Regions from separate parts of the Peribacillus suis genome, predicted to be linked through region 2. Evidence: riboswitches for the same ligand, from Rfam matches in the RefSeq annotation. Region 2 holds a riboswitch; the other holds the start of a gene.
The links. A riboswitch is a leader RNA that binds a small molecule or an ion and turns the genes downstream of it on or off. The one in region 2 is predicted to bind thiamine pyrophosphate.
Positions count from the first base shown of each region.

Region 1: it holds a riboswitch for thiamine pyrophosphate, as region 2 does, so the genes downstream of both, tenA (thiaminase II) here and thiT (energy-coupled thiamine transporter ThiT) in region 2, are expected to answer to the same signal.

Region 1 covers NZ_CM182019.1:1,193,148-1,205,705, reverse strand. Annotated here, with positions in the region: gene AC503W_RS05970 (DinB family protein) at 1-211, opposite strand, end outside; gene AC503W_RS05965 (ABC transporter ATP-binding protein) at 395-2,212, shown strand; gene AC503W_RS05960 (IS1182 family transposase) at 2,415-4,214, shown strand; gene AC503W_RS05955 (DUF459 domain-containing protein) at 4,169-4,867, opposite strand; gene AC503W_RS05950 (GNAT family N-acetyltransferase) at 5,028-5,534, shown strand; gene AC503W_RS05945 (aspartyl-phosphate phosphatase Spo0E family protein) at 5,587-5,763, opposite strand; gene AC503W_RS05940 (Fur-regulated basic protein FbpA) at 5,991-6,254, opposite strand; SAM riboswitch class I at 6,353-6,456, opposite strand; TPP riboswitch at 6,761-6,866, shown strand; TPP riboswitch at 6,935-7,027, shown strand; gene tenA (thiaminase II) at 7,133-7,822, shown strand; gene thiW (energy coupling factor transporter S component ThiW) at 7,823-8,356, shown strand; gene thiD (bifunctional hydroxymethylpyrimidine kinase/phosphomethylpyrimidine kinase) at 8,325-9,131, shown strand; gene thiM (hydroxyethylthiazole kinase) at 9,128-9,943, shown strand; gene thiE (thiamine phosphate synthase) at 9,924-10,559, shown strand; gene AC503W_RS05910 (MFS transporter) at 10,598-11,803, opposite strand; gene AC503W_RS05905 (aldehyde dehydrogenase family protein) at 12,088-12,558, shown strand, end outside.
Region 2 covers NZ_CM182019.1:928,998-941,555, reverse strand. Annotated here, with positions in the region: gene AC503W_RS04635 (YbjQ family protein) at 63-377, opposite strand; gene AC503W_RS04630 (sigma-Y antisigma factor component) at 358-576, opposite strand; gene AC503W_RS04625 (YxlC family protein) at 569-916, opposite strand; gene sigY (RNA polymerase sigma factor SigY) at 870-1,436, opposite strand; gene AC503W_RS04615 (Lrp/AsnC family transcriptional regulator) at 1,525-1,953, opposite strand; gene AC503W_RS04610 (carboxymuconolactone decarboxylase family protein) at 2,072-2,470, shown strand; gene AC503W_RS04605 (kinase) at 2,620-3,117, opposite strand; gene AC503W_RS04600 (MFS transporter) at 3,258-4,544, opposite strand; gene iadA (beta-aspartyl-peptidase) at 4,603-5,778, opposite strand; gene AC503W_RS04590 (hypothetical protein) at 5,955-6,260, shown strand; gene AC503W_RS04585 (transglycosylase domain-containing protein) at 6,428-8,404, opposite strand; gene AC503W_RS04580 (universal stress protein) at 8,695-9,219, shown strand; gene thiT (energy-coupled thiamine transporter ThiT) at 9,272-9,853, opposite strand; TPP riboswitch at 9,952-10,054, opposite strand; gene AC503W_RS04570 (cation diffusion facilitator family transporter) at 10,305-11,192, shown strand; gene AC503W_RS04565 (histidine kinase N-terminal domain-containing protein) at 11,416-12,525, shown strand.

The DNA of each region.
Region 1 (12,558 bases), 260 kb from region 2:
ATTGGATCGGTTTATCATCTACTCGATTGCTCTCGCCACTTGCCAGTGTATCGGCAATTCCTTTTGTTACCGCCCTCTCCATTAGAAATAGATGCTCCAATACCTGAATGATGCTCCAACGTCCATCTTCGGGATGTGCATTTACCTGTTCATCCGATAACCCGTTCGCTGCCTGGAGAAGTTCTTCCCTGATTTTTGTGTTTTCTTCCACTCTACCAGCTCCTTATTCACTTTTTATAATTATTCCACCGAAGGGATAAGTTGTAAAATATAAGGTTCTTTATTAAAGAAAAACCGCTCAAAAGTTGTCTATTTTTTTAAAACCTCTATGATAATCATAAAGGTTTTTTTGCTTTTAAAGACAACTTTCAATTTACCATAGGAGTGATTAAATATGAGCGGGGGACATATCCCTTTCAGCCACAAGGGCCGTAGCACCCTGACAGCTGCACCATCAAAAGGAAGCATTCGGTCAATGTTGAAACAAATATTCAATCGTATCCCATCCAGATGGAAATTTTCAAGTATGATCATATGCATAATGATTTTCATTTCCATGCTTGAGTTTTCCATTCCACAACTTACGCAATATACGATTGATGATGTCATACCTGGGAAAGAATATGACTCATTGATTTGGGTAGGCATAGGTATCCTCTTTGCGGCCATATTGTTAGCTTTGCTTAATTATGTGAACGGCTATATCGTATCTAAAGTGGGGCAAAAAGCGATCATGAATTTACGAAATGAAATGTATGACCATATTCAAAAATTGGATATGAAATTTTTTGATAAAAATAGAACGGGTGACTTAATGTCCCGGCTCACGAATGATGTGAACCTGCTTCAACAACTCATCTCATCAAGCATGCTACAAGTTATTACAGATACGGTCACCTTCTTTGCCATCGCAATCTATATGCTGTTCATCAATTGGAAACTGACCGTGGTCCTTCTCATTACCTTTCCGTTCATGTTCTATCTGACACGTGTATTTGGCAAACGAATCCGCCTCTCATTCAGAAGCGTGCAAAGTTCGGCCGGCGATGTCAGCAATCAGCTGCAGGATTCCCTTTCCGGCATACGGCTCATCCAATCCTTCACAAATGAAGAATTTGAATCAAGACGATTCGCGGACCGAAATCATGAGAATACGGTAGCAAACATCAAATCAGTTCGACTGAGGTCCATGTTTGGCCCGCTCATAGATTTAATGAATAATTTAGGTCTGATCGCCGTGATTGTATTTGGTGCCTGGCAAGTGATGCAGGGAGAATTTACGATTGGATTAATCGTGGCATTCCTGGCTTATCTCAGGCTTCTGCAAAGTCCAATCCGTAATTTCAGCCGTGTAATCAGTATCGTGCAACAATCGGCTGCAGCTTTTGAACGGATCACCGAAATAATGGAGACACAACCTGGAATCCAGGACAAAAAGACAGCAATTAATGTTCCCAAAATCACGAAACAAATCGAATTTCAAGGAATTGATTTCGCTTATGTCGAGGGGGTACCAGTACTCCGAAATCTTAACCTGATGATAAAAGCAGGACAGGTAACCGCTCTTGTCGGCTCATCCGGGGCAGGGAAATCAACGATTACCAGCCTTTTAATTCGTTTCTATGACCCCCAACAAGGGACAATAAAAATGGATGGCCATGATATTCGTGATCTCACCCTCAAATCTTTACGGAGCCAAATGGGGGTTGTTTCGCAAGACATCATTTTGTTTACCGGGACCATCCGCGATAATATAACCTATGGTAAACTCGACGCAACGGACGAGGAAATTATCGAAGTGGCTAAGGCGGCATATGCTCATGATTTCATCAAGACGTTCCCAAAAGGATATGACTCACAAATCGGAGAACGTGGGGTCAAACTTTCTGGTGGCCAAAAGCAACGGATTGCCATCGCCAGGGCCCTTTTGAAGAATCCCCAAATCATCATTCTCGATGAGGCGACGGCATCGCTCGATACGGAATCCGAACATCTGATTCAGGAAGCGTTATCCAACCTATTAGAGAACCGGACTTCAATCGTCATTGCCCATCGGTTATCAACCGTTCAAAAGGCAGATCAAATTGTCGTTCTTGAAAAAGGGGTAATTCAAGAAAATGGAACGCACGAACAACTGCTACTAAATAATGGTCGCTATCGGCAGCTCCATGACTTACAGTTTCCACAGGCGGAGGCACCATCAGAAACATAACCAACCAGAAATCCGCCCCCGATAAATAAACCTAAAAGGGGCTGTCCCAAAAGTCAGGAAAATGACTTTTAGGGCAACCCTTTTTTTATGAAATTTATGCACAAAAAAATCGCCCTTTTTAGTAAAATGAAGTTACCACACACCATTTACGAAAGGACGATTTTTTATGAGCAATCCAAAGATCACTACAGAAAATTATAACATGGAACAAACTATACTACCACTCACCATTCAAGAGGAAACTACCGTTCCTCAAAAACGAAATTCTACACCTACTTTTATTCCCTATGATAACCAACAAACCACTGTTATTTTTGACATTCAGGATCTCATTCCGGTTCACCACGTGGCGCGTGTGATTGATCAAATGATTGAATCAGTAGAAGATAATGTCTTTTTTGAGCACTATAATGGTGGCGGACGTAGCTCTTACCATCCTAAAATGATGACGAAAGTCATTTTGTATGCCTATTCTCAAAAAGTCTATTCCTGTCGTGAAATCGCCAAACTGGTTAAAGAAAATATCCCAACAATGTGGCTGGCTGCCTTGCAAAAACCGGATTATCGAACGATTAATCGATTTCGCACACAACAAATGGATAAGCTCCTTCCGAAGCTATTTGAAGAAATGATCCATCAACTAATAGAAGAAAAGCACGTCACAATGGAGAACTATTTTCTAGACGGAACAAAGATTGAAGCAAGCGCAAACAAGTATTCATTTGTGTGGAAAAAGGCGACGACCAAATTTGAGGCGAAGCTGCAAGAAAAAATCGAAGAAACGTACCAACAGATTCAGACCATTGCAAATGAAGAGGGTCTTGAACTGTCTACTCAAGATGAAACCTCCTCATTAACGATAGAGGAAAAACTAACTCAAATAGAAAAAGCATTAGTGGAAAAAGTTGAAAAAGAAACGAACGGTATCCAACTTGAAGAAGATGTCCAGGTACGAAAAGAAAAACGACGGGAACTCAGTCCGGTTAAGAAACTATTGAAATTAGTGCGCGAGGACTTAGGTCCACGATTAGTTAAATATAAACAACAAAATGCTCTATTTGGCGATCGAAATAGTTATTCTAAAACCGATACGGATGCGACATTTATGCGAATGAAAGATGATCATATGAATAACGGACAACTAAAACCTGGTTATAATATTCAAATGGCAACGGAAAATCAATTCATTCTTTTTTATACGATACATCAACGCCCAACTGATACGCGTTGTTTCAAGCCGCATTTAGAGGCACTGAAGAATACATCGCTACCATTCCCGAAAAACGTCATCGCAGATGCCGGCTATGGCAGTGAAGAAAACTATCTCTACTCTTTGGAAAAAGAATTTGAAGCTTTGATTCCTTACAATACTTTTTTAACGGAACAAAAACGGAGCTATAAAAAAGATATTCGTCATGCGAGTAACTGGGCATATGATGAACAAAAGGATGAATACACCTGTCCAAATAACCGTAAGGTTTTATTTAAGCGTTACTCGACCCGTACGGATAAAAATGGATTCACACGTGACTTTAAAATTTATGAATGTGAGGATTGTACGGATTGCCCATTAAAATCTCAATGTACAAAGGCGACAGGAAATCGCCAAGTGCATGTTAATCCAGTTTATGAAGAATTAAAAGCGAAAGCAAAATTGAACCTTTGGTCTGAATCGAATGCACAACTTTACGCTCGACGAAAAATCGAGGTAGAGAGTGTTTTTGGTCATATCAAGGGCAATAGGTCGTTCCGTCGCTTTTCGCTTCGGGGCTTAGCGAAAGTCCAAACGGAGTTTGGCATCGTAGCCATGGCACATAATTTACTGAAGATAGCTGGGTTACGTCAGCTACTTTCAGTAAATTATTATAGAAATAGAAAAACAGGTGGAGAAAAACAACTCGTTTTTCTCCACCTGTTTTATTTTAGGGACTTATTAGACAGCCCCTTTTATCGTTCTTATTTAAAATCATATTTATCTAAGATTCGATTGGTTATAAGCTGATAGCCTTCTTCATTTGGATGAATTTCATCACTGAAGTATGCTTTTTTATCTTTGTTTTCGAATAAATCGTTTGTAGGGATATACTTTAGTCTACTATCCTTGTCCACCATCTTTTGAATCGAATGATTATAATCACTAATATGGTTTTCTAATTTCAAGTCGTCTTTATTGGGGTTATATAACCCTATCACCAAGATATCAGCTTTATTATTTTTCTTTAGAAGCTCAGAAAGAATTTTATCTAAATGTTGTACATACTCTTTCTTTTCATCATTTATCTTTTGATCATTGATTTTTTTTAAGTTTCCACCATTACTGTTAATTAAATCATTGATTCCGATATAGACGATAAATGTGTCAGCCTTATCCAATTTTGTGTTAATCTCAAGATCTTCGAGCTGTTTAATGACACCGTCCGTTTCCTGACCTTTAATACCATAATTCCAGAATTGGACTTTTTCTGAATCGGAATCATTCGTTTTATGTTTCAAGTCATCAATATATCCTTCCCCTTCTTTATCGCCCTTTCCGTAAGTCAAAGAATCTCCAAATGCCATGACTCTTTGATCGTTTTTCGCATCTACTGCCTGAAACGCATAGGCAACTAAACAAATAACAAGTACAATAAAAAATAAGCCAACGATTTTCTTCATTTGTTTTGCTTCTCCTTTTGTATTCACTAGGAAGTATTTTATTTTTAAATACCCAAAAAGAGGACAAGCCTAACATTTGAATAACTTAATAAAAATTAAATTGCATGACGCACCTGTACTGGTGATTGGAATGCCATAATAAATGGATTGGAGCTTAATGATGAAGGAGTTTACAGAATTCAGGGAAGCAGTATTTGAGGATTTGCCTAAAATTATCGAAATTTACAATTCTACAGTACCTTCGAGGATGGTCACTGCGGATACAGAACCAGTTACAGTAGAATCACGGCTCAAATGGTTTGAAGAACATCATATTCTCAAACGGCCATTATATATGATCATACATGATGGAAAAACAGCTGGATGGATGAGTTTTCAATCTTTTTATGGTAGACCCGCATATGATTTTACCGCTGAAATTAGCATCTATATAGATGAGGAGTTCCGTGGGAAAGGAATTGGACAACTTTCAATCCAAAAGGCTATAGAGGTGAGTCCGAAGATAGGGATTAAGACACTTCTTGGATTTATTTTCGCACACAATGTACCAAGTATTAAGCTTTTTTCAAAATTCGGTTTTGAAAAATGGGCTCATTTACCGAAAATAGCAGAACTCGATGGAGTGGAACGCGATTTGGTCATTCTTGGTAAACGTGTCACTACATGACTTCCATTGCAAAAGGCGATTGCCTGGATTTGAATGGTCTGGGATGTACTGATTATTCGCTACAAACTCCCAGGAATTTTATATGTGTGACCGCATTCAATAAAGAATCCAACTCTTGACTTGCTTGAATGGTCACCCTGCTTGTCAAACCATAATTTTTTGCTAACATGATCATTTCTTTTCGTTTTTCTTCAATTTTTTCAACTGCTGTTATGTGAGGAGGCTGCAATATAACCACTTCCTATTTTTCAATTATTTTACATTTTCATCATAACCAAAACACTAGGTTAAATCAACCATTTCACGTGATTTAAATATGTTATTTTACTAGATGAATGTGACAAAATACCTATTAATCTTTTATCTTTTGTACTTTTTATGTCGATTTAAAAGGGAAAAAGCATTTGCCTTTACACAGCAAATGCTTTTTCTCTTTGATTGTTCACTATAGGTTAACTAAGTCATGCACTCTGGAGGTGACTCATTACCTGATTTATCTATAACAATCTTATATTCATCTTCAAGAGCTTTTAATGGAGCATCATAGAGATGCTTTTCATCAGAGGTTTTGTATACACCATTTGATAATAGTTCTTCTATCAACAATGCTCTCCTCTGTTCTTTTTTCTCGAAAAACTCTGCCATATGAATGGCCCCTTTCCTTTTATTCATATTTTCCACATATAATGCCCCTAATCTTATAGGCTTTGCTAAAGCCAAAATATATATACCTGTTGTACGGGATCCTTAAACCCTATTTGACAAAAATAAAAACCCCTTCTAATCCAAGAAGAGGTCGACAGAGGTCCGTTCGTCTCTTCTTATCTTCCAAGCGATTGCTTGTTGGAAGAAGCACAGTTCCCCGATGGGTCTGTTGCCGAGGTTTCATAGGGCCAAGTCCCTCCACCTCTCTGGATAAGAATACAGAATATAAATGATTTTGACATGATTTTATCCCACTTGCAAGGATAAGTCAATTGCATTCAAATAATTTTTAATTTTTATATTATTTTTCCGTGTGCCCTTTTAGCACAAGGTAAGACCATATCCCTATTTTGCTAATAACTATATTTTCCTCCAATTGACCGTGGGTTAGGTATGCTCCATTTGCCAATGGGGATTTTATCCTACTACCCCTTTCACGCCACAAGATACTCATAAAATTCTATTGGATTCAAAGGTTGCATTTTCCTTTTTATCTGATATGATGACAATAATCACATACGAAATACCACTAGGGGAGTCTTCTATAAGACTGAGATGGAATGATGTTCCGGACCCTTTGAACCTGATCCGGGTGATGCCGGCGGAGGAAAGTGGATGATATCGTCGTCGTATATTTGACTTCATCCATCTGCCCCGTTCCGTTTTCAGGAACGGGGTTTTCGTTTAATTGAATAATAAGCTGCTAGGGGAGCCATTAATAGGCTGAGAATCAAACCCTTTGTACCTGATCTGGTCATACCAGCGGAGGAAAGCAGGTTGAAAAAGGGATTCGTACATTCCTAGAACAGCCGCTTTCTATATGAAAGCGGCTGTTCTTCATTTTTGGACACTCCCCTCCTTTGTATGTGAATGAATTATAAGGGGGAAAAATCATGGCGAAAACCCAAATGAAAACTTTCAGTGCTAGACTTCACGAACGTTCAAAAGAAATTTGGAAAAAGAATCATACTCATCCTTTCGTTCAAGCAATTGGAGACGGGACACTATCAGAAAAGAAATTCGCCTATTACTTAAAGCAGGACTATATCTATCTTATGGATTATGCCAAGCTTTTTGCCTTAGGGACCATCAAGGCCACTAACCTTGAGATCATGACCAAATTTGCGAGTATTTTAAATGAGACTCTACAGGTAGAAATGGATTTGCATAGGAGCTACTGCAAGGAGTTCGGAATTAGTTCTGAGGAATTGGAAAATACCGAACCAACTCCGATTACCCTTGCCTATACAGGTTATATGCTCAATGCTGCCCATCATGGAACTTTAGCCGACCTTATTGCCTGCTTACTTCCTTGTGCCTGGGATTACTATGAAATTGGCTCGTTATTAAAAGAACAAAATGGTCCAGCACTAGAAACAAATCGCTATATCGCTTGGATTCAATCGTATGCATCCCCCGAATTCGCAGATGCGCACAAATGGTTGGCCAAGCTGTTAGACGAACTGACGGAAGATATGCCTGAAAAGGAATTGAAAAGATTAGAGAAACACTTTTTAATGACCTCCCGATATGAATATTTATTTTGGGACATGGTTCACAACGAACAGGATTGGCCGCTTTAAATGCTAGACACGGGTAACTTATTACGGAAAATGACGTTGACTAGCTTGTTCACGGCCATCACTACCCTGACTAGCTCATTCGTTTACATCCCTGTTGGTTTTGCGAAGGTGTTTCCTATTCAACATGTAACCAACGTCATGACAGCCGTTATGTTGGGGCCGCTTTTTGCTGTGACCCAGGCCTTTTTAGTATCCCTTATCAGGAACATGACAGGTACAGGTTCCATTTTTGCATTTCCGGGCAGCATGATTGGTGCCCTGCTGGCGGCCTTCCTCTACCAAAAAACAAAAAGGATGGGACACGCCTGCTTGGGAGAAATAGTGGGGACAGGCATTCTCGGATCCATCGCCTGTTATCCGATCGCGCTTTTATTATTGGGAAAAAAAGCGGCACTTTTTGGTTTTCTGCCAGCTTTTCTTCTTAGTTCTTTAACGGGCGCAATTATAGGCTTTCTTTTATTGAAAGTTCTCTTAAAAAATCATTATATGAAGGGGTTTTTTTATGAAAAGGGCACTAACGATCGCCGGATCTGACTCTGGGGGCGGAGCCGGCATCCAAGCTGATTTAAAAACATTTTCGGCCCATCGGGTTTATGGCATGTCTGTTATCACAGCCGTTACGGCACAGAATACCTTGGAAGTTCGATCTATACAGCCCATCGATCTCCCTGTGATCACCGATCAAATTGCGGCCGTATTTGAAGACATTCGTGTCGACGCAGTAAAAATAGGGATGCTTGGATCAAAGGAGACGGTCGAAACCGTCGCCCATTCGCTAAAATTATTTAAACCGGCTATCGTCGTCCTTGATCCTGTCATGATTTCCAAAAGTGGACACCATCTGTTAGATGAGAGGGCCGTTTCGTCGGTAAAAACTGATTTACTTCCACTTGCTACACTTGTCACGCCCAATATACCTGAAGCAGAGGTCCTTACCGGATTCCCGATCCGGACGAAGCAGGACTTTTATAAGGCATGTACCGCTATTCTGGAACTGGGTCCGAAGGCTGTTTTACTGAAAGGAGGACATGCAGCAGGAAATCCAAATGACCTCTTTTATGATGGCAAGGAGTTCTCTTGGATCAAGGGTGAACGCATTCATACGAAAAATACGCATGGAACTGGCTGTACCCTTTCCTCTGCCATTGCATCTAATCTTGCTAATGGACTTCCTTTAGCGACGTCCATTGAACAAGCGAAAATCTATATTTCAGAAGCGATACGAAATAGCTTAGAACTCGGTAAGGGACACGGACCCGTTCACCATTTCCATCAATTTTATAAAAAGGAACGGAGTGATTTCACATGAATACATCCGTTGCAGACTTATTTGGCAGAGTGAGAAAGAAACAACCACTCGTCCACCAAATCACCAACTTTGTTACTGCAAATGATTGTGCCAATGCTACCCTGGCAATTGGTGGTTCTCCCGTTATGACTTCCAATCCAAAAGAAGTGGCGGACATGGTCAAACTGGCACAAGCACTGGTGATTAACTTAGGTACACTGGATGATGTTTCCTTGGAGGCGATGGCGATTGCCGGGAAAACAGCGAACGATTGCCATATACCCGTAATTTTAGATCCTGTGGGCGTCGGTTCCACCCCTTACCGAACAGAGAAAGCGATGGAACTGCTCGATTCAATGACTGTCCAGATTATTCGCGGCAATGCAAGTGAAGTCCATCGGCTAATGGGAGGCGATATCGTAACGCGAGGGGTCGATTCAGGACCGCTTTCCATGAGTAATGCAGAACTATCCCTACGTGCTGCTAGAAAACTGAAGAGTGTTGTCGTCGTGAGTGGAGCCAAGGATGCCGTTAGTGACTCTTCACGTACGTCCATCATCGATAATGGAAACCCTCTTTTAACAAAGGTGACCGGCACCGGCTGTATGTCGACGGCCTTGATTGGGGTCTTCTGCGGAATTACGGAGGATTACTATTCAGCTGCTATCGCAGGAATTTCAACCATGAGCATCTCTGGTGAGCTTGCTGCCAGAACCCTTGAAAAAAATGATGGCACAGGGACATACCGGACACGGATTATCGATGCCATCTCAGGAATGAATGATTCCATATGGAAATACGAGGTGAAAATGCATGAAGAAAGTGCCATTTGATTTGAGCCTTTACTTAGTCACGGAAGAATCATTAGCCGTCGAGGACATGACCACTATCATCACCGAGGCGGTTTCAGGCGGAGTTACGGCCGTCCAACTTAGAGAAAAGCAGGCATCTTCCCTTACTTTTTATCAAAAAGCTTCTCTATTAAAAGGGGTCCTTGATGAACTTTCGATTCCGTTAATCATTAATGACCGCGTGGATATTGCGCTTGCTGTAGGAGCGGATGGAATTCATGTTGGGCAGGATGACCTTCCTCTTCCCATCATCAAGACCCTTGTTCCTGACAATATGATCATTGGAGTATCCGTCTCTACCTTGGAGGAGGCCCTTGAAGCTGAAAACAATGGCGCTGACTATATTGGTGTTGGCTCTGTATTCCCGACAAAAACGAAACAAGACGCAACTGCTTTGAAAAAAGGGGAACTGGAGAGAATTTGTCACAGTACCTCGATTCCTGCCGTTGCGATTGGTGGGATTACAGCGGATAATATCAACAGGCTTTCTAAAAGTGGAATTGCCGGTGCTGCGGTCGTCTCTGCCATTACACAGGCAAAAAATCCAATGGACGTGGCTACACACCTTTCATACACTATAAAAAGATTCACTAATTAATAGAAGGAGGATGCTCATTTCGAGTCATCCTCCTTCCTTTATGAAAGAATGGTATTCTTCGTTTCTTTTCCAAATGCCACAGCAACAGCACCAATTAAAATCGCGATTGTGAAAATCGTGAAGATGGTCGATATCGGTGTATCTCCAGCAACTAGATACCCGACAAGCAACGGCCCCAAAATGCCCCCGACGCGTCCGACTCCAGCTGCTAACCCCGTCCCGGTTCCACGAATGACGGTTGGATACTGTTCAGGTGTATACGCATAAAGCGCCCCCCATGCACCTAAGTTGAAAAACGATAGGAACATGCCGGATACGATCAAGAGTGATAAGCCTTCAGCGGAGCCAAAGAAAAATGCACTACCTGCCGTTCCTATTAAATATGTAATCAATACGAACTTACGCCCCATCTTCTCTATCAACCACGCAGCAGAGAAATAACCAGGCAATTGGGCTAACGTCATGATCAATACATATTCAAAACTCTGAATCATGCTGAAGCCCTTCATGACCATGACACTTGGTAACCATAAAAACATGCCGTAATAGGAAAAGACCACACAAAACCAAAGAATCCATAAAACAAGTGTCTGACGTGCGTGCCCTTTTTGCCAGACCATTTTCATGTTGTTCAGCACAGACGGTCTCTGTTTCTTTTCAAGCTCCGTATATTTAGGAGAATCGGGTAATTTCAAACGTAGATATAGAGCATATAATGCCGGAACCGCACTTAATAACAAAGCCACACGCCATCCGTATACAGGAATGATGAAATAAGAGATGAGCGCCGCCAACAACCAGCCGACCGCCCAGAAACTTTCAAGGAGTACCACAACACGTCCCCTTTTACTTGCCTCGACGCTTTCAGAAACGAGTGTTGAAGCAACGGGTAGCTCTCCCCCGAGCCCCATCCCTATCAAGAAACGCAAAATCAGGAATAAACTAAGCGTACTGACGGCTGCAGACAGACCGCTCGCAATCGAAAATAATAATAAGGTTATGATAAAGACATTCTTTCTGCCAACCCGGTCTGCCATTGCTCCAAAGAGAATCGCCCCTACAGCCATCCCGATAGAATTGATACTTCCGATCCAACCGACTTGTTGGCTCGTTAAATTCCAATCCTGTTTCAATGCAACGATGATAAAAGAAAGCATCCCCACATCCAGTGCATCAAACATCCATCCAAAACCAGCGACACCCAGCAGTTTACGCTGCGATATCACTTTCGCATTGTTTTCCATATAAACCTCCTAAAATCTGATCGCTTACCAATATATTCTCCTATTTAATATTACCTATTAATTTTCCTTTTCGCCATAGTATTTACAACTGTCTTGACACTTTTCTTTACTCAAATAGAAAAAACGTTGATTTCAAGCCTTTTTCCATTTAAGAATAAAATGTCGAATAGTAATGATTGAATATTTCATCTATTTATTTTATGATAAATATTGGAATATGAAAGCGTTATCAATTAAGTCATCATGTTTTGCCCAATATAATCATTATATTCAGGAGGGAAACAATGACCAATCTAACGTTAGAAGTAAGTGGAAAGCTGGACAAGTTTTTAAAAGGTCCTAAAAAGCTCTATATTAATGGAAAATTCGTAGAAAGTGCCTCGAAGAAGACCTTTACCACTCCCAACCCCGCAACAGGCAAGAAACTCGCAGATGTATATGAAGCGGATAAAGAAGATATCAATTTAGCTGTTAAAGCCGCAAGAAAAGCATTCGATGAAGGCCCATGGTCCAAGATGAGCGCCGCAAACCGTAGCAGGTTGATGTATAAACTAGCAGATTTAATGGAAGAAAATAAAACAGAATTAGCGCAATTAGAAACACTGGACAATGGAAAGCCCATCAGTGAAACAACAAATGCGGATATCCCTCTAGCCATTGAGCATATGAGATATTTTGCTGGCTGGTCGACTAAAATCGTCGGACAGACCATTCCGGTAAATGGAAATTACTTCAACTATACAAAACATGAGGCT
Region 2 (12,558 bases):
AGGAATAGAAGGAACAAAAGAAATAAGCTTAAATGCCCATGACTAATTACTTATAAATACCTTCATTCAACATATACGGCAGTTCCATAGGCAATGATTTCACAAGCGTTCTGCATGATAGCGGATGTTTCAAGGCGCATCGCAACGATGGCATTCGCTCCTTTTTCCTTCGCCTCATCCACCATTCTGCCAATGGCCTTTTGCCTAGCTTCCTTCATCATTTCCGTATACTCGGAAATTTCCCCACCGACAATGGTCCGCAAACCCGCCATAATATCTTTCCCGATATGCTTTGATTGGACCGAGTTCCCTTTAACGAGTCCCTTCAGTTCCTTTATTTCTTTACCTGGCACTTCATTAGTAGTCACGATAATCATTGAGCTCATCCTCTTCCCGTTTTCTTATTTTTTTTACGATTAAATAAAAAATTAGCGGAACCGGTGCTTGAATCAAACCAAGAATGCCCCATAACCAATGATTGAAACCATTCTTCTTTGCATCGGTGAATAAATATATGCTTTGGGCCAACAAGATAAGCCCACACATAATCAATACATACATCTGCATTCTATCCATGACTGCTTTCCACCTTCCTTTTTACATAAAACGTATATATGCCGATGAAAATCACGCTCAACACTTGTAATGTGAGAAATACTTCAGGTTGATGAAATAAAGATAGAAACAAGAAGCAGAGAATGAGAGCAGCCGTCACTAGAAACATAAGCACTTCTTTCCGCCATTCCCTTCTGGATTTTTGACGCTTTCGTTTAATGGTTTGCTCAAAAAAAGATACTTGTGGGACATCGATGGAAATCGTATCGTCAAATTCCTCCAAGCTTTTCTTGATTTGACTAACCGTCTCTTGATCACTCTTGTCTGAGTGGTTTTGATAAACCGGATGGTTCTTTTTCATCGTTACTGACCAACTCCTTTCTAATCTTCTTTAATCCAATATGGACACGTGACTTCACGGTACCTTCTGGTATCTTGATGATTTTCGCAATCTCTTCGTAAGAAAATCCGTAATAATGCTTCAAGATGATTGGAATTCGCAGATCATCCTCTACATTCCCCAATGCTTCCATTACATCATCCCATGCTTGATTGTTGGCCTGCGTCTCCCATTTGAGCTTTCTGACCGATTGTTCTTGTCTTAACCAGGACTCTTCTCGCTTCTCCTTCCGCTTCTGATCCAAGTAAACCCGAGTCGCAATGGAAATCAGCCATGTGGAAAACTTGGAAGTCCCTTTGTACCTTGAAAGATTCTCGATGGCCTTAGAAAAGGTTTCCTGAGCTACATCTTCTGAAGTTTGTAAATCATAAGTCAATTTAAGCAAGTATTTTAGCAGAAAAGGATACGTGTTTTGAAATAGTGAGGCTAACGCCTGATCATCCCCCTTTTTCGCCGCTTTAATCAGCTCCCGTTCTTCCATCTATCATCACCTGCTCCCTGATCCTTAGCTTGTTACTTATATGACGGTTAAGGAAATGAATTCGTTCACTGACTTGTAAAAAAATTTTTCATTCAGAAAGTCTCTCTACTTCAGAAAGAATTACATGCGTCACCGTCGATGCAAAAGGAATGGCGAGATTAATGAATTCTTCCACTCTTTGAAGGCTTTCACAGCGAATTTTGAGCATGAAACAAGCCTTTCCTGCGATTCGATAGCAAAATTCCACATTTTCTTGACCCAAGATAAACTTTCTGAATCGGTCATATTCCCCATTTTTCACCGTCGCTTCAATCATGCATTCTATCGGAAAGCCCATTTTTTTATAATCAATCTCGGCTCCATAACCCTTGATGATACCAAAAGACTCCATTTGCCGGACACGTTCTGTAACGGCGGGTGCTGACATCTCCACTTTCTTTGCCAATTCTCTCATGGAAACCCTGCTATCATTCTTCAGTACGGCTAAAATGCTGCGGTCTTTATCGTCTAATTTCATATGAATACTATTCTCCTTATTTTCCATTCATCTAGTATTTTTTTGTTCCTATCACTTTTCATATGCGATTAATTTTTCATTTCTTCTAGATTATGATTATCTCAAAGGGGAGATATCGATGCCAAGAATTAAAAGTTCACAATTTGGAACAAGTCCATTTCAGCAATTGTTTCATAACGAAGGAATTGCGCATAATTGGAATGACCTCTCAGAAACCATTTCTGCTGATGGAGTGCTTACAAAGCAATTGAAGGAAAATGTCAGAAGAATTCTAGCCTATGGAAATGGCTGTGCGTACTGTCAGGCCAAAGGCATTCCAATGGCACCGGCCGATATAAAAGAAAGCTACGCAATCGCCTTTGCAGAGGTATTTTTATTGCAACGCGAGAAAACAGAAGAACGTTTTTTTGTAGTATTAAAGGAAGTATTCAGCGACGAAGAAATATCAGAATTAATAGCCTTCATTTGTTTTTCCACTGCACAACAATACTTCGGGGCCATGATGGGATTAAAATAACGTCTGCATTCAGTCACAATTTCTGGGATTTGCAGTTGATTCGTACATGCGTTGAATATAGTGTAAGAAGGTACACACCGTTTCGCTATACATATATAAAAGCAGAGTGAATTCACTCTGCTTTTATATTCATTCTCGTTTTACATCAATTAATCTTCTACATGATCCATAACCAGAGTCCATACATCACTTTGTGACATTTCGTTAGTCCATATCATTTCATTTTTGATACCTAGATAATCATTCGGCTTCCACCAAGCAAGTAAAGACTCTTCTCCAAACACCATCTTTTTTGAACGAGAGTTGTGACGTTTGACGGTTTCTTCAAAGGATAAATCAAAATAACAAATTAAAACCTTTCCGTTATAGAACCGTATTAAGTGATGTAGCATATCACCATAAAGATCTTTATGTAAGATTCCTTCCAAAATGACATATTCACATTTTCCTTTTCCGTATTCCGTAATTTGACGGATCAAATCAATTGAAAGGTTGCCTTCTCTATCACGAACATTCAACATGTCCCGGCGAACAGTATCCTGAGAAACCAATAGGGTACCTATTCCTAACTGATTTTGAAGGCTCTTTGCTATCGTTGTTTTTCCACTGCCAGAGTTCCCTCGTATGATGATTAGCTTCGATTTCATGGTCTCCCCCCATAACCTTGCGCTCTTTATATAAACCCCGATAGTTAGCAAGACATTTTCTCGGATTGAAGTTGAACCTGTACCGTTTAGAAAAGGTAAATGGAACAAGAAGTTCCTTGTTCCATTCCTTACTTGCTTAATTACTTCGCTTGATCCTTCATCATCACAGTAGCTTCTGGCGCCTTTTCATGGATGAACTTCGGTATGATGGCCATATATAGAAAGCCTACGAAGATCAGACACCCTCCCACTACCCAATATAACGTTTCTACTGCTATGTAGGTGGGGAATCCAACGGCTATCAAGAATAACGTGATTGATTGCGATAACATCACCAAGGGGTTGATCCATCCTTGGACCCTCCCCATCATTTTGGGAGCAACGAGGCTTGGCAGCCACCCGCCAAGGGACACATTAAGTATGGGAAGCGATAGAGCCACGATAGCTAACCCAATCATATATTGCAGGGTTGTTTCGACAAGGCCACTGGCCACCGTGCCCACTCCCGATATCAGCAAGCCTACGACCATCATATGATGAAGCTTCATTTTTTTGGCCAGTACCGAAGCTAAGATGCTTCCCAGCAATACTCCAGTCCCGAAAATGACACCAAAGATGACGGCATACTTTTCATAATCAACAGGTTCAAGTTTGTACTTCAAGATAAAAACCTGCATCACGGAAAATCCACCATTCACAATCCCAAATACTAGAAAACCGCTGATTAACGTGAACAATAGCTTATACTGCCATATATATTGCCAGCCAATTTTAAAATCTGCCCAAACGCCTGTTACACTCAGTTCCTTCAAATTGTAAACTCCATTCGGCTGTCTGACTTCTTTTGAAATCCGACAGGAACGGATCAAGAAACCACTGATTATAAATCCGCTCACATCGAAGATAATGGCTCCCTCGATGCCGACTGACCAATAGATAAAAATGCCGATTCCGTTTCCGAAAAGCATGAACAGACTCGATACCATCTGATTTAAACCAGCCGCCATCGTATAATCCTCTTTAGGCAAAATGCCTTGAATCAACGCTGACTCCGCTGGCACAAAGAAATTCCTGACGGCACTTCTCAGAAAAATGACGGCAAACGATACCATGAGAGCATCTAGCTCTAACGAAAGTAAGAATAAAACAGACAACCCTGCGCAAATCCAATCACAATACAAAGCAATCTTTTGCCTGTCCAATCTATCAGCAAAAACCCCCACCAGTAAGAAAACAGCAAGGGTAGGCAAAGAATACATTAATTCCGTAACCGTCGCATAAATCGGCTGATTGGTGAAGCGGTCCAGTAAATAAAACATAAATGCAGTCATGCCGATGGTCCCGCCCATTTGTGATGTTACGTTCGCTAAAAATAATTTCGTATAATTTCGATTGTTAAAAAGTTTTATCTTTCTATCCCCCTTCATCCGACTTTCTGGTTAATTTTACCCAAAAATTCCAATTCAAGAAAGAGAAATCAATGAATTATTTTTCAAATGTGCCCTTCACCATCGCTTTGCCCTCACTGACCATAATCTGACCCATTGCGATGACGGTATCTATTTCAAAGGTCTCTTTTTTCAAAATCAGTATATCTGCGTCCCTTTCCGTTTCCACCCGTCCTTTATTAGTTAGCTTCAAAATATTCGCGGGATTTTCCGTGACCACACGGATGGAATCCTCTATCGAAACTCCATCATCGATAATCGCATCGACAACCGATTCATACAGCGACATGCAGGTCCCCATACTCAGTCCGGATATATTTCCGTTGCCATCAAATGCCGGAAGGCTAGCCTGTCCATCTGATGTAAGCGTGATGTTGCGGATATCAACACCTTCGTCGAGGGCTCTCCTTATTGCCGTGCTTGCTTTTACTTCCCCTTCATCCAGGAATTTTTGAATGGTACTTGTCGTGAAATCGATGTACCCGCCTTTTTTGGCAAATTGTATCCCGGCCTCAAACAAATGCGGGTTCCGGTTCATATGTGTAGGGTAGAACTGTGTAATCGGTATTTCCGTCGTCCTGACGACTTCCTCGATTACCTGTACATGATCCAGGCTATCCCCGACATGTATATTAACGATACCGGCTTTCCCGGACAAAAGTCCTCCATTCCTGGCCTGCGACGCAAGTTTTGCAAGCTCTGCCACGGTTGGCTGTGAAGAACGGTGATCGGCAATGGCAATTTCACCAACTCCAATGATTTTATCCACTAAGATTAAATCATCTTCAATCTTGTCCATTAGGGTCTTCACCGGGACTTGGTACGAACCTGTTTGAACGAAGCAACTAATCCCTTCTTCTTCTAGGGCCCTCGCTTTAGCAAGCAAGTCCGGCATCGTCCTTGTCGTTCCATCCGTGCCAATGACCCCGACTAATGTCGTGATACCGGCTAGCGTCGCGTCGGTCAACTGAATTTCTGGCGTTCTTGTTTTGAATCCCCCTTCACCGCCGCCACCGATGATATGAACATGTGCATCGATAAAACCTGGTACAATGATTCGACCGTTCGCGTCAATCACTTGCATTTCAACGAAATTGGCAGGGACGTCGATTTTATCCTCGATGAAGCCAATTTGTTTTCCGACCAACAAAACGTCTTTCTTACCTATGTATTCCGGCGTATAAACCTCACCATTCTTTATCAGTGTCAGCATAGGGCCAAACTCCCTCCAAGTTTAAATATTCTAATAGGTTTCAAAACGATATACGCGGGTAAATATACACCATAACCCAATTACATGAATTCAAAAGAACTTAACTTAGTTTTTCTATCTTATAAGTATTACGGCACAAACATTTAATTATATAAAAATTAAAGGAGTAAACAACCATGAACAAAGTAATTTCTGCTGATATTAAAACAAATACACGATTATCCATGCGTCAAATCATGAACTTATACCAAGTGACAAAAGAATTCAAAGGAAACATCTACTTTATCTGCAATCATAAAATGGTCGATGCCACAAAACTTTCAACATTTGTATCATTCGTTCTCATTCTACAAGAGTGTGTGGATATGAAAGTGATCCTAGAAGGACAAAATGTACATGCAATGCTGGAAAAGGTTCAGGCCATTTGTAAAGAAAATGATGAAAAAATAGGATTTCACTCCAACCAAACCGTTGGGATTTAATATACGAAAAAAAAATTACATATAAATGAGGTGTATAGATATGAGAACCATTTTAATGATTATCGGGGCTATCGTCGTTATCGGTTTAGTTGTAAATTTCATCTTTTAATGAGGGAAAAAAAGCTGTCAATAATGACAGCTTTTTTTCATTTACTGGGAATATATCATCACCAAGGAAAATCCCATGTTTTCCACTTACCAAGCCCCTCCTTGATTTCATTCCCCTTATCAATCCAATATTGCTTCCTTTCCTCTTCTTCTTCCTTTTCCTGCTGTTCTGCTATCAATGGTCCGATGTCTTCTGCATGAAATGATTCAGCCGTTTCGTTCTGTAAGGCCTGAGCCATGATTTTTTGAAAGATGAGTGTACTTCCCTGGCTGCTGTTAGTGGTTAAATAATGTTCTTTATCCGTTTTATCGTAGCCAGCCCATACAGCTCCTACTAAAGAAGGGGTGTATCCCACGAACCATTGATCCTTCACACCTGATATGCCTTCGATCGGGACCTGTGTGGATCCTGTCTTTCCTGCGATTTCATAGCCAGAGACCGCGGCATTTTTAGCCGTTCCATAGTTAACTGTCCCAAGAAGCATCGCATTCATCTTATCGACGACATCCTTCGAAGCCACCTTTGTCTTCTTTTCCTTCCAGGCTGCTATTTCTTTCCCATCCGTGTCTTCTATTTTTATAATGGCATGCGCTTCGTTTCGCTTTCCTTCATTTGCAAACGCCGCATAAGCTCCTGCCATTTGGAGTGGGGACACCCCTTTATCCATCCCGCCTAAGGCTATCGATAGATTTCGGTCATTTTTTTTGTCATAAGGAATCCCAAACCGTTTGAGCGCATCCAGCCCCTTGTCGATTCCAATTTCATTCAGGAGCCAAACGGTTGGTACATTCAAGGAATTCATCACGGCTTCATACATTGGGACCTCCCCTTTATAAGTGCCGCTCAAATTCGATGGTTCATAATTCCCGAACTCCATCTTCTCGTCTTTTAAAGAGTCGGTCATTTCATATCCTTCTTCAATTGCCGGTGTATAAACAGCGAGCGGTTTAATCGACGAACCAGGAGATCTTTTCAGTTGCGTCGCCCGATTATATCCCATGAATTGATGCTCGCCCCTCCCCCCAACAAGTGCCTTAATGCCGCCTGTTTTAGGATGAAGAAGGACCGTCCCACTTTGCACCAATATGTCATTGCTTGTCCCAGAAGGGAAATTGGCATCCTGACTATAGACTGATTCGGCAGCCTGCTGCATCGGTTGATCTAATGTGGTATATATTTTATAGCCCCTAGTGAGTAATTGCTGGAGCTCCAATCCATACATGGTGGAGGCTTCAGATAGGACATGGTCTATATAATAAGGATACTTCCCTTTTAAAGGATCTGTATCTTCACCTAACTGTAGTGATACTTCATCCTTTTTGGCAGAAGCCGCTTCCTCTTCGGTCAAATATCCGTGTTCGGTCATTCTAGACAGTACCAAATCCCGTCGTTTAACCGCCCCTTCTGGATTTTTGTACGGATCAAGCTTGGAAGGCAAGTTAATGACCCCAGCAAGCAAAGCCCCTTCGGCGACGGTTAACTCAGAAACATCTTTTGAAAAATATATGTTCGCTGCCTTTTTGAGTCCCCATGCTCCATGTCCAAAATAAACTTGATTCACATACATTTCCAAAATTTCATCCTTTGTATACGTACGTTCCAATTCTTGAGCGATGAAAAACTCTTCTATCTTTCTTTTCAAGGTCCGATCTGATTCAAGCATGGTGATTTTTACAAGTTGTTGGGTAAGTGTGCTCCCACCTTCAACAACGCTTTTCGCCTTGACATTTTTCACCATCGCACGCATGATCGCTTGATAATCTATGCCATGATGTTCATAAAAACGGTGATCCTCAATGGATACGACCGCTTGAATGAGATGTTCCGGGATCTCCTCTATCGCGACGCCTTCCGATTTATTAGCCGTGACGGTACTGGCTAAGTTCCCATCCTCGTCATAAATCTTGGTCGGTTGCTGAAGTTGATCCTGGAGATTGCTTATATCCACAGTTTGTTTAAAATATATGAACAAACCGGCTCCCACTACGACAATGATTGATATAATTATAAGACCTATTTTCAATAACGCTCTCATTTGTACCCCCATTTTCCCAGATGCGACATGCTCCATTAAAAATATTTTGCCCTTTTTATGAAAGAAAACTCTTGCAATGGCTAAAAGGGAAAACAAATTCCACAACATTTTTCCCCTTATCCTTTTCCATACAAAGTGCCTACAATATTTCTCCCTTTCATGCCTAGTCTTTTCTTTTTCCATACCCTTTACCCACATTTATAAATCAATATACACCTGAAAAAGGCATGAAACCAATAAAAACGGGTATATAACCTATAATGACAAATTATGGGGAGAGATGATCTTAGATGAAACAATTAAAACGTATCGTCGCCGCTTATGATGGAAATGAAGAGAGCAACCGCGCAGTGGAATATGGAGCTTCATTAAAAAAGGCCTTTCCGGAAGCTGAATTGACCATTGTTCAAGTTCTGAATCCAAAAGGTGAAAGCCGCATCATCGAGAGTGCATCCGCTCCTGGGTTCGTACCGGCAGCAGGATTTTATGTCGACCCTTCACAAACGCATCCCGTAACAGAAGTAGAACAACAAAGTCAAATGCACATGAACGATACTCCCACCGTTCATGAAAACAATGTGAGGATGGCTGAAAGCAATATGATGAGGTTGCTCAGTGAATGCCAGGTTAATGGAAATATCGAGATTTTAGAGGGAAATGCCACGGATAGCATATGTGACTATGCAAAGCGGGCGAACGCCGATTTAATCATCGTCGGCAACAGTGCAAAAAGCGGCCTGGAAAAGTTCTTCCTCGGAAGCACCAGCAGTTCCATAGCCAAGCAGGCACCATGCTCGGTATTTATTGCAAAATAATGGAGAAAAGGGCCGGCTCATAATCGAGCCGGCCCTTTTAAAAGGTCTGTCTTTAGATGGCTTTCTTCAACAAGACATTCGAAGCAGCCGAATAGAGCACCATTACCACGATTGCTGATAAAATAAAACTAAACAGCATATATGTCCCATTGTAAATCAAGGAATAGAGGACGACTGGTTGCCCGTCTGGCGCATATTCCCCAAAGAAAACGATACCTGCTGTAAAATGGCAAAGAAACCTCAGGAAGCTCCCCACAAACATGCCACAAACCGCATATATATCCCCTCTTAACCGTTTTCCCCCTTTACGGTTATTCACAAATTTATTCATGAACAACCCGGATAATCCCACGGCGGTAAAAGCAAGGAAATATTCGATAAATCCTTGAAGCGGCGTTGCCAGAAATGCCAAACCAGTGGCAATCTGTAAAAGCCCCAATAGTAAACCGGTGGCCATTCCGCCCTTGATTCCCCAACGATAGGCCATTAAGAATATCGGTACCATGGCAATGGAAATCGATCCCCCCTGTGGCCATATCCTTGCAAAGACAAAACCGGATACTATATCCAGCAGTAATGCCAATGCAGAAAAAATCGCGACCTCTGTCATGAATAATGTTTTATGTTTCATCATCTCTCACCCTTCTCCACGTGCAAAAGTGCCCATGAGTCCCGTGTCGCTTTTTCGGCATGCAAAAAAGCAACACCAGGGCGGTAATGGATGCCCAGTATTGCTATCCAAAACCACATCCCTACGCTAGTACTAACTAACAGGTTCATAGGGTCTGAACTCAACCGTTCACTCTCAGCCATCTTGGCTCCCCTTGTGGAAGTATTTAATTTTTGTTCCTCGGTTAGAATATACTACTAGTTTCTCTAATTGACAAGTAAATAACACTATTATATCCACGAGCGTTTTTCCCTATTACTGGTTATATTTTTTCATCCAGCCAACTTCTTTACATGGCCTCAATACACATGCCATATGCCAAGTTAGATGGATAAAGACGACAATTTTTCTATAGACTCACTAGGGTTCAATTTGATATCTTTATAAAGGTTATTTTGCACGAGGGGGAAAAGACATGGATAAACATTCAATTTCTGCTGAAAAGGGCGCCTATATCAGTATAGCCGCATACATATTCTTGTCGGCCCTCAAATTAACGTTTGGTTACTTTGGAGACTCGAAAGGACTTTGGGCAGATGGTTTAAACAACACGACCGATATCATTGCCTCTGTCGCTGTATTAATAGGCTTAAAAATATCAAGGCGACCACCTGATAATAATCATTCATACGGTCATCTGAGAGCTGAAACCGTAGCTTCTCTGGTTGCCGCCTTCATTATGATCACCGTCGGATTACAGGTCATATACAGCGCCATCGAATCATTCTTTTCGCAGGACGCGACAGTTGTACCAAATATGTTCACAGCTTATGTCGCTTTATTCTCCGCCATCTTCATGTACGGGGTTTATCGTTACAACTTGGCTTTAAGCAAAAAAATAAACAGCGCCTCCATCCATGCTGTCGCACAGGACAACCGTTCTGATGCTCTTGTCAGTATCGGTGCTTTCGTAGGTATTATCGGTACCACAATCGGCATAGACTGGTTGGATGCGGTTGCGGCTTTAGTGGTAGGTCTGATGATCTGCAAAACGGCTTGGGATATTTTCCACGACGCTTCACTTTCCTTGACCGACGGTTTCGATGAACAGCATCTCCAACAAATAGGTCAAACCATCCTGTTGACGGATGGGGTGAAAGACATGAGTGAAATTAAAGCTCGGATGCATGGGAATGAAATTCTGGTTGAAACAACCGTGCATGTCAATCCGCTCTTGACCGTCATCCAAAGTCATGACATTACAGTGAAAGTTGAAGAAAACTTATTAAAGGAACATGACATCAAACATGTCATTGTCCATATCGAACCCTATACATTTCAAAAAAAAGGTACCCGTCAATAATGAACGGTGCCTTTTTTATATGTGTAAACCCCCTATTAATACAATGTTTACCTAATATAAACAAAGCCTTTCCCCTTTTACCAATCATTTACCGCATGAATGAGTATTTAAAGAACGCTTTCAATCTGTTATTATTAAAACCATATATTACATTTTGGAATTATATTCTAATTCATTCATAATTAAGTAAGATAAATTCATTTTCCTACACATGGAGGGCAAAATGGTATTGAATCGAGAAATGACTCTTCACTTCCTATCTTCTCATAAAACTACTATCCTTACCGAATGGAAAGAGCGATTAAAGCATTTATCAGATGGCTATATAGAATATTTTGAAGAAGAAATAGAAAAAATTCTAAATTCACTGATGAAACAACTGAAAAATACAGATACTAACATAGATGATATGCTGAAGGATTTAGGGGAAAAGATTTCAGCCGGCCGGGTTAAACAGCATTTGAATATGGATATGTTCTTTTCCATAACCTCTACCGGAAGATCGATCATCATTGATCAATTTCTCGCTTACGAAGCCATCAAAGGAGAACTATCTGCGGTTATCCACCAAATAAATGCGTACTTCGATAAACTCATTTATTTCGCTTTATCCAGTTATACCGATTTAAAGACGAAGCAGATTGCGGAGCAATATCAGCTGATCAATCCAAATCATAAAGACCGTTTGACCCTTTTAGGCCAGATGACATCAAGTTTTGTCCATGAGTTCCGGAATCCCCTTACTTCCATCATGGGTTTCATTCAATTATTACAAGCCGAACAGCCAGAGATTAAGTATCTGGACATCATTTCAAAGGAATTGGATCAGCTTAATTATCGGATTACACAATTTCTTAACCTTTCCAAGAGGGAAACGGATACTACACAAAATGAAATATTTCCAATCGCCCCCCTGGTAGATGAAGTGATTGAATTCCTATACCCTAGCATCTTGGAAGTAAATGCTACCGTCTCCTGTAATATCGAGGGCGATGCCCAGTTGGCCGGCTCCAAGGAGGAATTCAGGCAAGTATTACTCAATATCATATTGAATGCCCTGGATGTGGTTACGGAAACGCCAAATCCATCCATAGACATTTCCGGTTCGGTCGCATCAGGTTTCTTAACCTTGAATATTTCTAATAACGGTCCAAAGATACCTTCCGAGGTGCTTCCTAGCATCTTTGAACCCTTCATCACAACGAAAAAAAGGGGCACAGGGTTGGGACTATTCGTTTGCAAGGAAATCATCCTGAAGCATCAGGGCACCTTGACTTGTCATTCAACAGACTTCTTAACTACATTCTCCATACGCGTAAAAACAAAATCATAAGTAAAAGTCACCAAATCAAGGGGATGTAGTGTG